DNA from 3 places in the Streptomyces sp. NPDC019531 genome. Region 3 is predicted to be linked to each of the others. Evidence: riboswitches for the same ligand, from Rfam matches in the RefSeq annotation. Region 3 holds a riboswitch; each other region holds the start of a gene.

The links. A riboswitch is a leader RNA that binds a small molecule or an ion and turns the genes downstream of it on or off. The one in region 3 is predicted to bind thiamine pyrophosphate.
Region 1: linked by a shared signal. The riboswitch ahead of thiO (glycine oxidase ThiO) and the one ahead of thiC (phosphomethylpyrimidine synthase ThiC) in region 3 are both predicted to bind thiamine pyrophosphate.
Region 2: linked by a shared signal. The riboswitch ahead of ACI2L1_RS04095 (thiamine ABC transporter substrate binding subunit) and the one ahead of thiC (phosphomethylpyrimidine synthase ThiC) in region 3 are both predicted to bind thiamine pyrophosphate.

Annotation. Positions count from the first base shown of each region.
Region 1 covers NZ_JBJDQL010000016.1:137,947-141,214, reverse strand. Annotated here, with positions in the region: gene ACI2L1_RS20705 (thiazole synthase) at 1-271, opposite strand, end outside; gene thiS (sulfur carrier protein ThiS) at 275-475, opposite strand; gene thiO (glycine oxidase ThiO) at 472-1,629, opposite strand; TPP riboswitch at 1,627-1,738, opposite strand; gene ACI2L1_RS20690 (hypothetical protein) at 1,791-2,141, shown strand; gene ACI2L1_RS20685 (NAD(P)/FAD-dependent oxidoreductase) at 2,174-3,268, shown strand, end outside.
Region 2 covers NZ_JBJDQL010000002.1:425,946-429,213, reverse strand. Annotated here, with positions in the region: gene ACI2L1_RS04100 (ABC transporter permease) at 1-243, opposite strand, end outside; gene ACI2L1_RS04095 (thiamine ABC transporter substrate binding subunit) at 288-1,358, opposite strand; TPP riboswitch at 1,355-1,462, opposite strand; gene rlmN (23S rRNA (adenine(2503)-C(2))-methyltransferase RlmN) at 1,486-2,592, opposite strand; gene ACI2L1_RS04085 (phosphatidate cytidylyltransferase) at 2,748-3,268, opposite strand, start outside.
Region 3 covers NZ_JBJDQL010000003.1:338,513-341,780, reverse strand. Annotated here, with positions in the region: gene thiC (phosphomethylpyrimidine synthase ThiC) at 1-1,598, opposite strand, end outside; TPP riboswitch at 1,591-1,780, opposite strand; gene ACI2L1_RS05845 (YibE/F family protein) at 1,852-3,268, shown strand, end outside.

The sequences.
Region 1 (3,268 bases), on a different contig from region 3:
CCTCACGCGCGAGGCGGGCCGTCAGGACGGCCTCCCCGGCGGTGAAGCAGCCGGCCGTGTTCGGCAGGACCTGGATGCCGAGCCTGGCGAGGACGGACAGCACCGAACCGTGCACCGAGGGGTCCACGCGCCGCATCGCGACCGTCGTCAGCTCGGTACCGGAGGCGATCAGCGCCCGCTCCAGCACGTCCAGGCTGGGCGCCCCGCCGGTGCCCATGATCAGCCGGGACGAGAACGTCGTACCGCCGAGGACAAAGGGATCGTCGGCCATGGGTCAGCCTCCTTGGACGGCGGTGAGGACTTCTACGCGGTCTCCCTCGGCGAGGGCGGTCGCCTGCCATCGCGCGCGCGGGACGACGGTCTCGTTGAGCGCGGCGGCGACCCCGGAGGGCGCCGGGGTCAGCGCCCGCACGACGGTGTCGAGGGCCGTTCCGGGAGCGAACTCCCGCGACTCCCCGTTGACGGAGATGTTCATGCCGGCTGCTCCACGCGCTGAAGGAAACGCTTCGGGGTGAACGGGCGGGCCACCTGCGGGAGTTCACCGGTGGTCAGGACGTGCGCCATGACGTCCCCGGTGACCGGTGTCAGCAGTACGCCGTTGCGGTAGTGACCGGTGGCCAGCAGGAGGCCCGGCAGTTCCGTCGGGCCGAGCAGCGGGGCGTTGTCAGGGGAGCCCGGGCGCAGTCCCGCGCGGGTCTCCGTGAGCGGCAGCTCGGTGATCCCGGGGACCAGCTCGTGTGCGTCCCGCAGCAGCTCGTACACCCCGCCCGCGGTGACCGTCGTGTCCCAGCCCAGCTCCTCGCTGGTCGCGCCGATCACGAGCTCGCCGTTTTCCCGCGGCACCAGATAGACCTGGCTGCCGCGTACGACGGCCCGCACGGTGCGGCTCAGGAAGGGCGCGTGGCGCTGAGGCACCGTCAGACGCAGCACCTGCCCCTTCACGGGCCGTACGGGCGGCAGGAGGGCCTCCGGGACCCCTTCCAGACGGCCGCTGAGGCTCCCGGCGGCGAGCACCACGTGGTCCGCGCTCAGCTCGTCGCCGTCCGTCGTGGTGACCCCGGCGGCCCGGTCCCGTACGAGACGCAGGCGCTCGGCCCACACGCGGTTGAAGGCCACGCCCGTCTGCTCGCACGCGGCCAGCAACGCGCGCGTGAGTCGCCGCGGATCGATCTGGTGGTCGCCGTCCACCCGCAGCCCGCCGCGCACCCCCGGCGCGAGCATCGGCTCCAGGCGCCGGCACTCCCGGCCGGACAGCCACTCCGACTCCAGCCCCGACTGCCGCTGCAGCGCGTGCAGTTCGCGCAGATGGGCGCGGTCGTCGGCATCCAGGGCGACGGCGAGCGTGCCGCAGCGGCGGTAGCCGAGGTCATGGCCGGTCAGGTCGGTGAGCTCGGCCGCGAAGTCCGGGTAGCGCCGGGCCGAGGCGAGATTCAGACCGAGCAGGGTCTGCTCGCCGTAGTGCAGTTCGGTGACCGCGGCCAGCATCCCGGCGGCCACCTGGGCGGCTCCGCCGCCCGGTTCCGGGTCCACGACGGCCGTGGTGAGACCGCGCTGTGCGGCCCGCCAGGCCGTGACCAGGCCGATGATGCCGCCCCCTACGACGAGGACGTCTGACGTACGTGAGGACATGGGCGTCCAGCCCCTCCCTTCGCCGGCATGACCCGGATCAGGTTCGTACGGTCGGAGGCCGCCAGCCTCCCTCTCAGCCCGGTGCGTCCGGGCTCCCGCGAGTGCTCTACGTTGGCCACCCTAGCCCTTCGTTCCGCGCCTCTGTAAGGGAGCCTTCCGTCATGCCCCCCTCGCTCGACGGCCTCGTCCTCGCCCCGGTGGCCGACCAGGCCCCAGGTCAGGTGGGTACACGGACCCGGTTCACGTACCACCAGGAGGACGGGCAGATCTGGGCCGAGTACGCGGGCGGCGACGTCGTACGCGGACATCTGGTCGGCACGCGCGCGGGGGACCGTCTCGACTTCCGGTACGTGCAGCTCAAGGGCGACGGCACGACGTCCTCAGGGCATTGTGTCGCGACGGTCGTGGAGCTGGCGGACGGCCGGGTGCGGCTTGAGGAAACATGGGAGTGGGAGTCGCAGCCCGGCAGTGGGACAAGCGTTGTGGAGCAGGTCACGCCGCACGACTCCTGACTGACTGATTGTCAGTTGACTATGGTGATCAAATGAGCGAGCAGACGCGGGCACAGCGGCGGGTGGTCGTGGTCGGCGCGGGCATGGCGGGCGTGCAGACCGCGGTCGCCCTGCGCGAACAGGGCTTCAAGGGCACCGTGACCGTGATCGGCGCGGAGCCCCATCAGCCGTACGACCGGCCGCCGCTGTCCAAGGCGGTCCTGCTCGGGAAGGCCGAGGGCTCCGCCTTCGACGTGGACTTCGAGGCCCTCGGTATCGAACTGCTGCTCGGCCGTGAGGTGCTGCGCGTACGCCCCGAAGCGCACGAGCTGGACACCGGGGCCGGGCCCTTCCCGTACGAGGTCCTGGTCCTCGCCACCGGGGCCGAACCGATCCGGCTGCCCGGCACCGAGGGTGTGCCCGGCGTGCATCTGCTGCGCACCCTGGACGACGCCGAGCAGCTGCGCCCCGTGCTCGCCCGCCGGCACGACATCGTGGTCGTCGGCGCGGGCTGGATCGGTGCCGAGTTCGCCACCGCCGCGCGCGAGGCGGGTTGTGCGGTGACGGTCGTGGAAGCCGCCGACCGGCCGCTCGCCGGCGCGCTGCCCGCCGAGGTGGCCGCCCCGATGGCCTCCTGGTACGCCGACGCCGGCGCCGTGCTGCGCACCCACGCGCGCGTGGCACGCGTCGAGCCCGGAGCGGTCGTCCTCGACGACGGCTCCCGGGTGGCCGCGGGCGCCGTCGTGGTCGGCATCGGCGCACGGCCCGCCACGGCGTGGCTCGCCGGTTCGGGCATCGAGCTCGGGGCGCATGGTGAGGTCGTCGCCGACGACCGCCTGCGCACCTCCGTGCCGGACGTCTACGCGGTCGGCGACTGCGCCTCCTTCCCCTCGGGGAGATACGGCGAGCGCCTGCTGGTCCACCACTGGGACAACGCCCTCCAGGGCCCGCGCACGGTGGCCGCCGACATCCTGGGCGAGACTCCCTCGGTCTACGACCCGGTCCCGTACTTCTGGTCCGAGCAGTTCGGCCGCTTCGTCCAGTACGCAGGCCACCACGCGTCCGCCGACACGACGCTGTGGCGCGGCGAGCCGTCCGGCCCCGCCTGGACGGTGTGCTGGCTGCGCGAGAACCGCCTGGTGGCCCTC
Region 2 (3,268 bases), on a different contig from region 3:
CTTGCCCGGGAAGTCGAAGCGGGCGAAGACATAGGCGCCGGGGAGCGCGACCAGGAGCGTGAGCGCGGTGGAGGCGAGCGCCTGCCAGGTGGTGAACCACAGGACGTGACGGATGTCGGGCTGGGTGAGGACATCGGCGATGCGCCCGAGCTGCCAGGTCCCGTCGACTTCGAGTCCCCGTGCGACGATGGCGGCCACGGGCCAGGCGAAGAAGACGGCGAAGAACGCGACGGGCACGGCCATGAGCCCGAGCCGCGCCGCCCCGTGGTGGAAAGGCTTGCGGGGCCTTACTTCAGTACGAGTGAGGTCCACGACTTGACCCAGTCGTCACGGTTGTCGGCGATCTTCGCCGGGTCCATGGTCTCGGGATCCTTGGCCTGCGGACCGTACTTCGTGAACTCGGCCGGCACCTGGGCGCCCTCGACGACCGGGTACACGAACATGTTGAGCGGCATGTCCTGCTGGAACTCCTTGGTGAGCAGGAAGTCCAGGAACGCCTTGCCGCCCTTGGTGTTCCCGGCGTTGCTGAGCAGCCCGGCGTACTCGATCTGCCGGAAGCAGGTGCCCTCGGCGACCCCGGTGGGAGCGGTCGTCGGCTTCGGGTCGGCGTAGATCACCTCGGCGGGCGGCGAGGAGGCGTACGACACGACGAGCGGCCGGTCGGCCTTCGCCTTCTTGCCCCCCGCGGAACCGGAGAACTCCTCGTTGTAGGCCTGCTCCCAGCCGTCGACGACCTTGACGCCGTTGGCCCTGAGCTTCTTCCAGTAGCCCTGCCAGCCGTCGTCGCCGTACTTCGCGGCACTCCCGAGGAGGAAACCGAGGCCCGGCGAGGAGGTGGAGGCGTTCTCGGTGACGAGGAGGTTCTTGTAGGCGGGCTTGATCAGATCGTCGTACGACGTCGGCGGCTGGAGCTTGTGCTCGGTGAACCAGGCCTTGTCGTAGTTGACGCAGATGTCGCCGGTGTCGACGGGCGTGACCTTGTTCCCGTCGACCCGGTACCCGGCCTTGATCCGATCGGCGCCCTTCGCCTCGTACGACTGGAAGAGTCCGTTGTCGAGCGCGCGGGAGAGCAGGGTGTTGTCGACGCCGAAGAAGACGTCGCCCTGCGGATTGTCCTTGGTGAGGATGGCCTTGTTGACGGCCTGCCCGGCGTCGCCGTCCTCCAGGACCTTGACCTGGTAGCCGGACTTCTTCTCGAAGTCGGCGAGAACGCTCTTGGAGACGGCCCACGAGTCGTGGCTGACGAGCGTGACGGTCTTGGAGCCGGAGCCCTCCGAGTCGGACGAGGACGACCCGCACGCGGACAGCGTGACCAGGCCGAGGCCGACGACGGCAGCAAGAAACTTCTTGTTGTTCACGGTGATGACCGAACTTCCTACCCAGAATGACCTGGGCGAGGTTCAGAGGGTCTGCGGCTCGATTGCCGCACTCTCAGCGCTGTGGCGCTCCCCTGTCGGATATGAAGGTGTACGTACGAGCTAAAGATTACCGCTCGGTGGCCGCCAGCTGACCACAGGCCCCGTCGATCTCCTGCCCACGGGTGTCCCGGACGGTCACCGGCACACCATGGGCGGCGATGGCCTCGACGAACGCCTTCTCGTCCTCGGGCCGGGAGGCGGTCCACTTCGACCCGGGCGTCGGGTTCAGCGGGATCAGATTCACATGCACGGGCTTGCCCCTGAGCAGACGACCGAGCCGGTCACCCCGCCACGCCTGGTCATTGATGTCCCGGATCAGCGCGTACTCGATGGACAGCCGACGCCCGCTCTTCTCGACGTACTCGAACCCGGCATCCAGCACCTCGCGCACCTTCCACCGCGTGTTCACGGGGACGAGGGTGTCGCGGAGCTCGTCGTCGGGGGCGTGCAGGGAGATCGCGAGCCGGCACTTGAACCCTTCGTCGGCGAACCGATGAATGGCGGGCACGAGGCCCACGGTCGACACGGTGATTCCCCGCTGCGACAGCCCCACCCCGTCAGGCGCGGGATCGGTGAGCGCGCGAATCGCCGTGGCGACCCGCTTGTAGTTGGCGAGCGGCTCGCCCATCCCCATGAAGACGATGTTGGAGAGCCGCGCGGGGCCACCGGGCACCTCTCCGTCCCTCAGCGCCCGCATCCCGTCGACGATCTGGTGGACGATCTCGGCAGTGGACAGATTCCTGTCCAGCCCCGCCTGCCCGGTCGCACAGAAGGGACAGTTCATCCCGCACCCGGCCTGCGAGCTGATGCACATGGTCACCCGGTCCGGGTACCGCATCAGCACCGACTCCACGAGCGTCCCGTCGAACAACCGCCACAGCGTCTTGCGCGTGGTCCCCTGGTCGGTCGACAGATGCCGTACGACGGTCATCAGCTCGGGAAGCAGCGCCTCCTGGAGCTTGCCGCGCGCACCGGCGGGGATGTCGGTCCACTCCGCCGGGTCGTGCGCGTACCGCGCGAAGTAGTGCTGCGAGAGCTGCTTGGCACGAAACGGCTTCTCCCCGATCCCGGCCACGACCTCCTTGCGCTCGGCAGGAGTGAGATCGGCAAGGTGCCGCGGCGGCTTCTTGGCTCCGCGGGGGGCGACGAAAGTGAGTTCTCCGGGCTTAGGCATAGCCGTACCAGTGTCGCAGATCATTCGGGGACCAGGTCCAGAAGATCCATGGGCCCGGTGGCCGCGGCCATCGGGCCCACGACCACGAAGAAGACCCCCGCCCTGGACAGGACGGGGGCCGAAACGGCCGTACAGGAAAGGCCGTACGAGCGAGGTCAGCCGGACCCCACGAACAGCACCAGCAGCAGCCACACCACCGGAGCCGTCGGCAGAAGGGAGTCCAGGCGGTCCATGATTCCGCCGTGGCCCGGCAGCAGTGTGCCCATGTCCTTGATGCCGAGGTCCCGCTTGATCATCGACTCGCCGAGGTCGCCCAGCGTCGCGCTGCCCGCGACCGCGAGGCCCAGGAGCAGGCCCTGCCACCACGTGCCGTCGTCGATCAGGAACTCCATGCACAGCGCGCCCGCCACCATCGCGAACGCCACCGCTCCGGCCAGGCCCTCACGGGTCTTGCCGGGGCTGATGCGCGGTGCGAGCTTGTGGGTGCCGAAGCGCCAGCCGACGGCGTACGCGCCGGTGTCACTGACCACGGTCAGCAGGAGGAACATGAGGACCCGGGCCGCCCCGTCCTCCGCCGTCAGCATCATGGCGACGAACGTGGCCAGGAACGGAACGTAGAACGCGGCGAAGACGCCCGCCGTGACGTCCTTGAGGTAGCCCTCGGGCGGTTCCGTCA
Region 3 (3,268 bases):
AGGGTCTCGTCGTGGAACTCACGGGCCGTGTCCGGGTCCAGGGCGAGGTTGAACTGGTCCTCCCACCGGAACTCGAAGCGGGCGTCGGAGAGGGCGTCGTCCCATTCCTGGGCGCCTGGGTGTCCCTTGGCGAGGTCGGCCGCGTGGGCCGCGATCTTATAGGTGATGACACCGGTCTTGACGTCGTCCCGGTTGGGCAGGCCCAGGTGCTCCTTGGGCGTGACGTAGCAGAGCATCGCGGTGCCCCACCAGGCGATCATCGCGGCGCCGATACCTGAGGTGATGTGGTCGTAGGCCGGCGCGATGTCGGTGGTCAGCGGGCCGAGCGTATAGAAGGGAGCTTCCTCACAGATCTCCTGCTGAAGCTCGATGTTCTCCTTGATCTTGTGCATCGGGACATGTCCCGGGCCCTCGATCATGGTCTGTACGTTGAAACGCTTCGCGATCGTGTTGAGTTCCCCGAGCGTGCGCAACTCCGCGAACTGCGCCTCGTCGTTGGCGTCCGCGATCGAACCGGGCCTGAGGCCGTCACCCAGCGAGTACGTGACGTCATAGGCGGCGAGGATCTCGCAGAGCTCCTCGAAGTTCTCGTAGAGGAACGACTCCTTGTGGTGTGCGAGGCACCAGGCCGCCATGATCGAGCCACCGCGCGAGACGATGCCCGTCTTGCGGTTGGCCGTCAGCGGTACGTACGGCAGCCGGACGCCCGCGTGGACCGTCATGTAGTCGACGCCCTGCTCGGCCTGCTCGATGACCGTGTCCTTGTAGATCTCCCAGGTCAGTTCCTCGGCGCGGCCGTCGACCTTCTCCAGCGCCTGGTAGAGCGGCACCGTGCCGATGGGGACGGGGGAGTTGCGCAGCACCCACTCGCGGGTGGTGTGGATGTTGCGGCCGGTGGACAGGTCCATGACCGTGTCGGCGCCCCAGCGGGTCGCCCAGGTCATCTTCTCGACCTCCTCCTCGATTGAGGAGGTGACCGCGGAGTTGCCGATGTTGGCGTTGACCTTCACCAGGAACCGCTTACCGATGATCATCGGCTCGATCTCCGGGTGGTTGACGTTCGCCGGGAGCACCGCACGGCCCGCAGCGATCTCCTCCCGGACCACCTCGGGTTCGACGCTCTCCCGGATGGCGACGTACTCCATCTCCGGTGTGATCTCACCGCGGCGGGCGTAAGCGAGCTGTGTGACCGCGTTGCCGTCGCGGCTGCGGCGCGGCTGGCGTGGCCGCCCCGGGAACACCGCGTCGAGGTTGCGCAGGCCACCGCGTGGTGAGGTGTGCTTGATCCCGTCGTCCTCGGGGCGCGAGGGACGGCCCGCGTACTCCTCGGTGTCGCCGCGGGCGATGATCCAGTTCTCCCGCAGCGGCACAAGGCCCCGGCGGACGTCCGTCTCGGTGAACGGATCGGTGTACGGGCCCGACGTGTCGTACAGCGTGACCGACTGCCCGTTGGTGAGGTGCACCTGGCGGACCGGCACCCGGAGATCGGGGCGCGAGCCCTCTGGGCCCGTCACGTACCCCTTGTGCCAGCCGATGGACGTCCCGGCCTCCTCGTCGATCTGCTCGGAGGCAGGCGTGCGCGCGTCCTTGATGGTCATGAGACCTACTCCCTACGCCGGCATTACCCGGTAACAGGTTCGGCGGTCGACGCAGCGGTTTCCGTCTGCCGACGTTTCGTGGGGAACGTCACTCACTTGACGTGATGTTCCACGTGAAACATCGCTGGGACGGAGGTCAGCGCCCTCTCAGCCCGGTGCTCCGAGCTCCCGCGTGTACAAAGTTGCCACCACGCTAGCGTCAATTCGGGCGCGGTGAACAGAGGGCCCCTGTCGTTCTTGCGATGATCGGTCGGTGACCACGACGCATCAGCCTCCGTACCCGCCCCCCGAGCCTCCGCGCCGTCCGGGCCCCGGAAACGGCCCCCGGCTTGGGCCCGGCAGTGGCTCCCCCAGTGGCCCCAGGGGTGGCGGCGCCGACGGCTGGCACGAGCACGAGCACAGCGGTGGGCACGGTTACGGCCACGAGCAGGACGCTGGTGGCGGTGGCTATGGCAGCGGTGACGACGGTGACGACAGCCGTCACGGCGGTCGTGGTGGAGGCGATGACAGCCACGGGCACGGACCCGGCGACGGGCCCGTGCATGCGAGCGGTCCCGGGTCCGGCGGCGGCGGTGGACCCGGCCACTCGCACGGTCACAGCCATAACCACGGCCCGGCGGCGCCCGTCTCCAAGCACCTGCGCAAGGTCATCGCGGCGATCCTGATCCCCTTCGGTGTGGCCGTCGTGGTGGGGCTCGCGGTGCTCTGGCCCGGTGGAGCTCCAGCACACGAACGGACCGGTGTCGGCTTCGACCGGCAGACCCAGCAGGCCACGGTCAGCAAGGTCGTGAGCGTCAGCTGCAAGTCGGTGAACGCCTCGGGGGAGACCCCGACCGGGGACACCTCCACCGCCGAGGGCTCCTCCGCCGAGCAGCAGGCGAACGGCACCTGCAAGAAGGCGACGATCCGGGTCGACACCGGCAAGGACAACGGCCGCACCTTCACGGAGATCGTCCAGCCGGACCAGTCGAGGCAGTTGCACGAGGGCGAGAAGGTCGTGGTCGCGTACGAGCCCTCCGCGCCCCGGGACTTGCAGTACTCGGTCACCGACGTGAATCGCAGGCTCCCGATGGGGCTGCTCGCCGGCATCTTCGCACTCGCCGTCGTGGTCGTCGGACGGCTGCGCGGAGTCATGGCGCTGGTCGCGCTGGCCATCAGCTTCATGGTGCTGAACTTCTTCATCCTGCCGGCGATCCTGCAGGGCTCGAACCCGCTGCTCGTGGCGGTGATCGGGGCGAGCGCCATCATGCTGATCGCCCTCTACCTGTGCCACGGTCTTTCGGCGAGAACCTCCGTGGCGGTCCTCGGCACGCTGATCTCCCTGGTGCTGATCGGCGTTCTCGGCTCGCAGTTCATCGGCTGGGCCGCGCTCACCGGCAACACGGACGACAACACCGGGCTCATCCATGGTCTGTATCCGTCGATCGACATGAGTGGTCTGCTGCTCGCCGGCGTCATCATCGGCTCGCTCGGTGTACTCGACGATGTGACGGTCACCCAGACCTCGGCGGTCTGGGAACTGCACGAGGCCAACCCGGCGATGGGCTGGCGCGGGCTGTACCGCGCCGGTATCCGGATCGGCCGCGACCACATCGCGTCCGTGGTCAACACGCTCGTCCTCGCCTACGCGGGCGCCGCGCTGCCGCTGCTGCTGCTCTTCTCGATCGCCC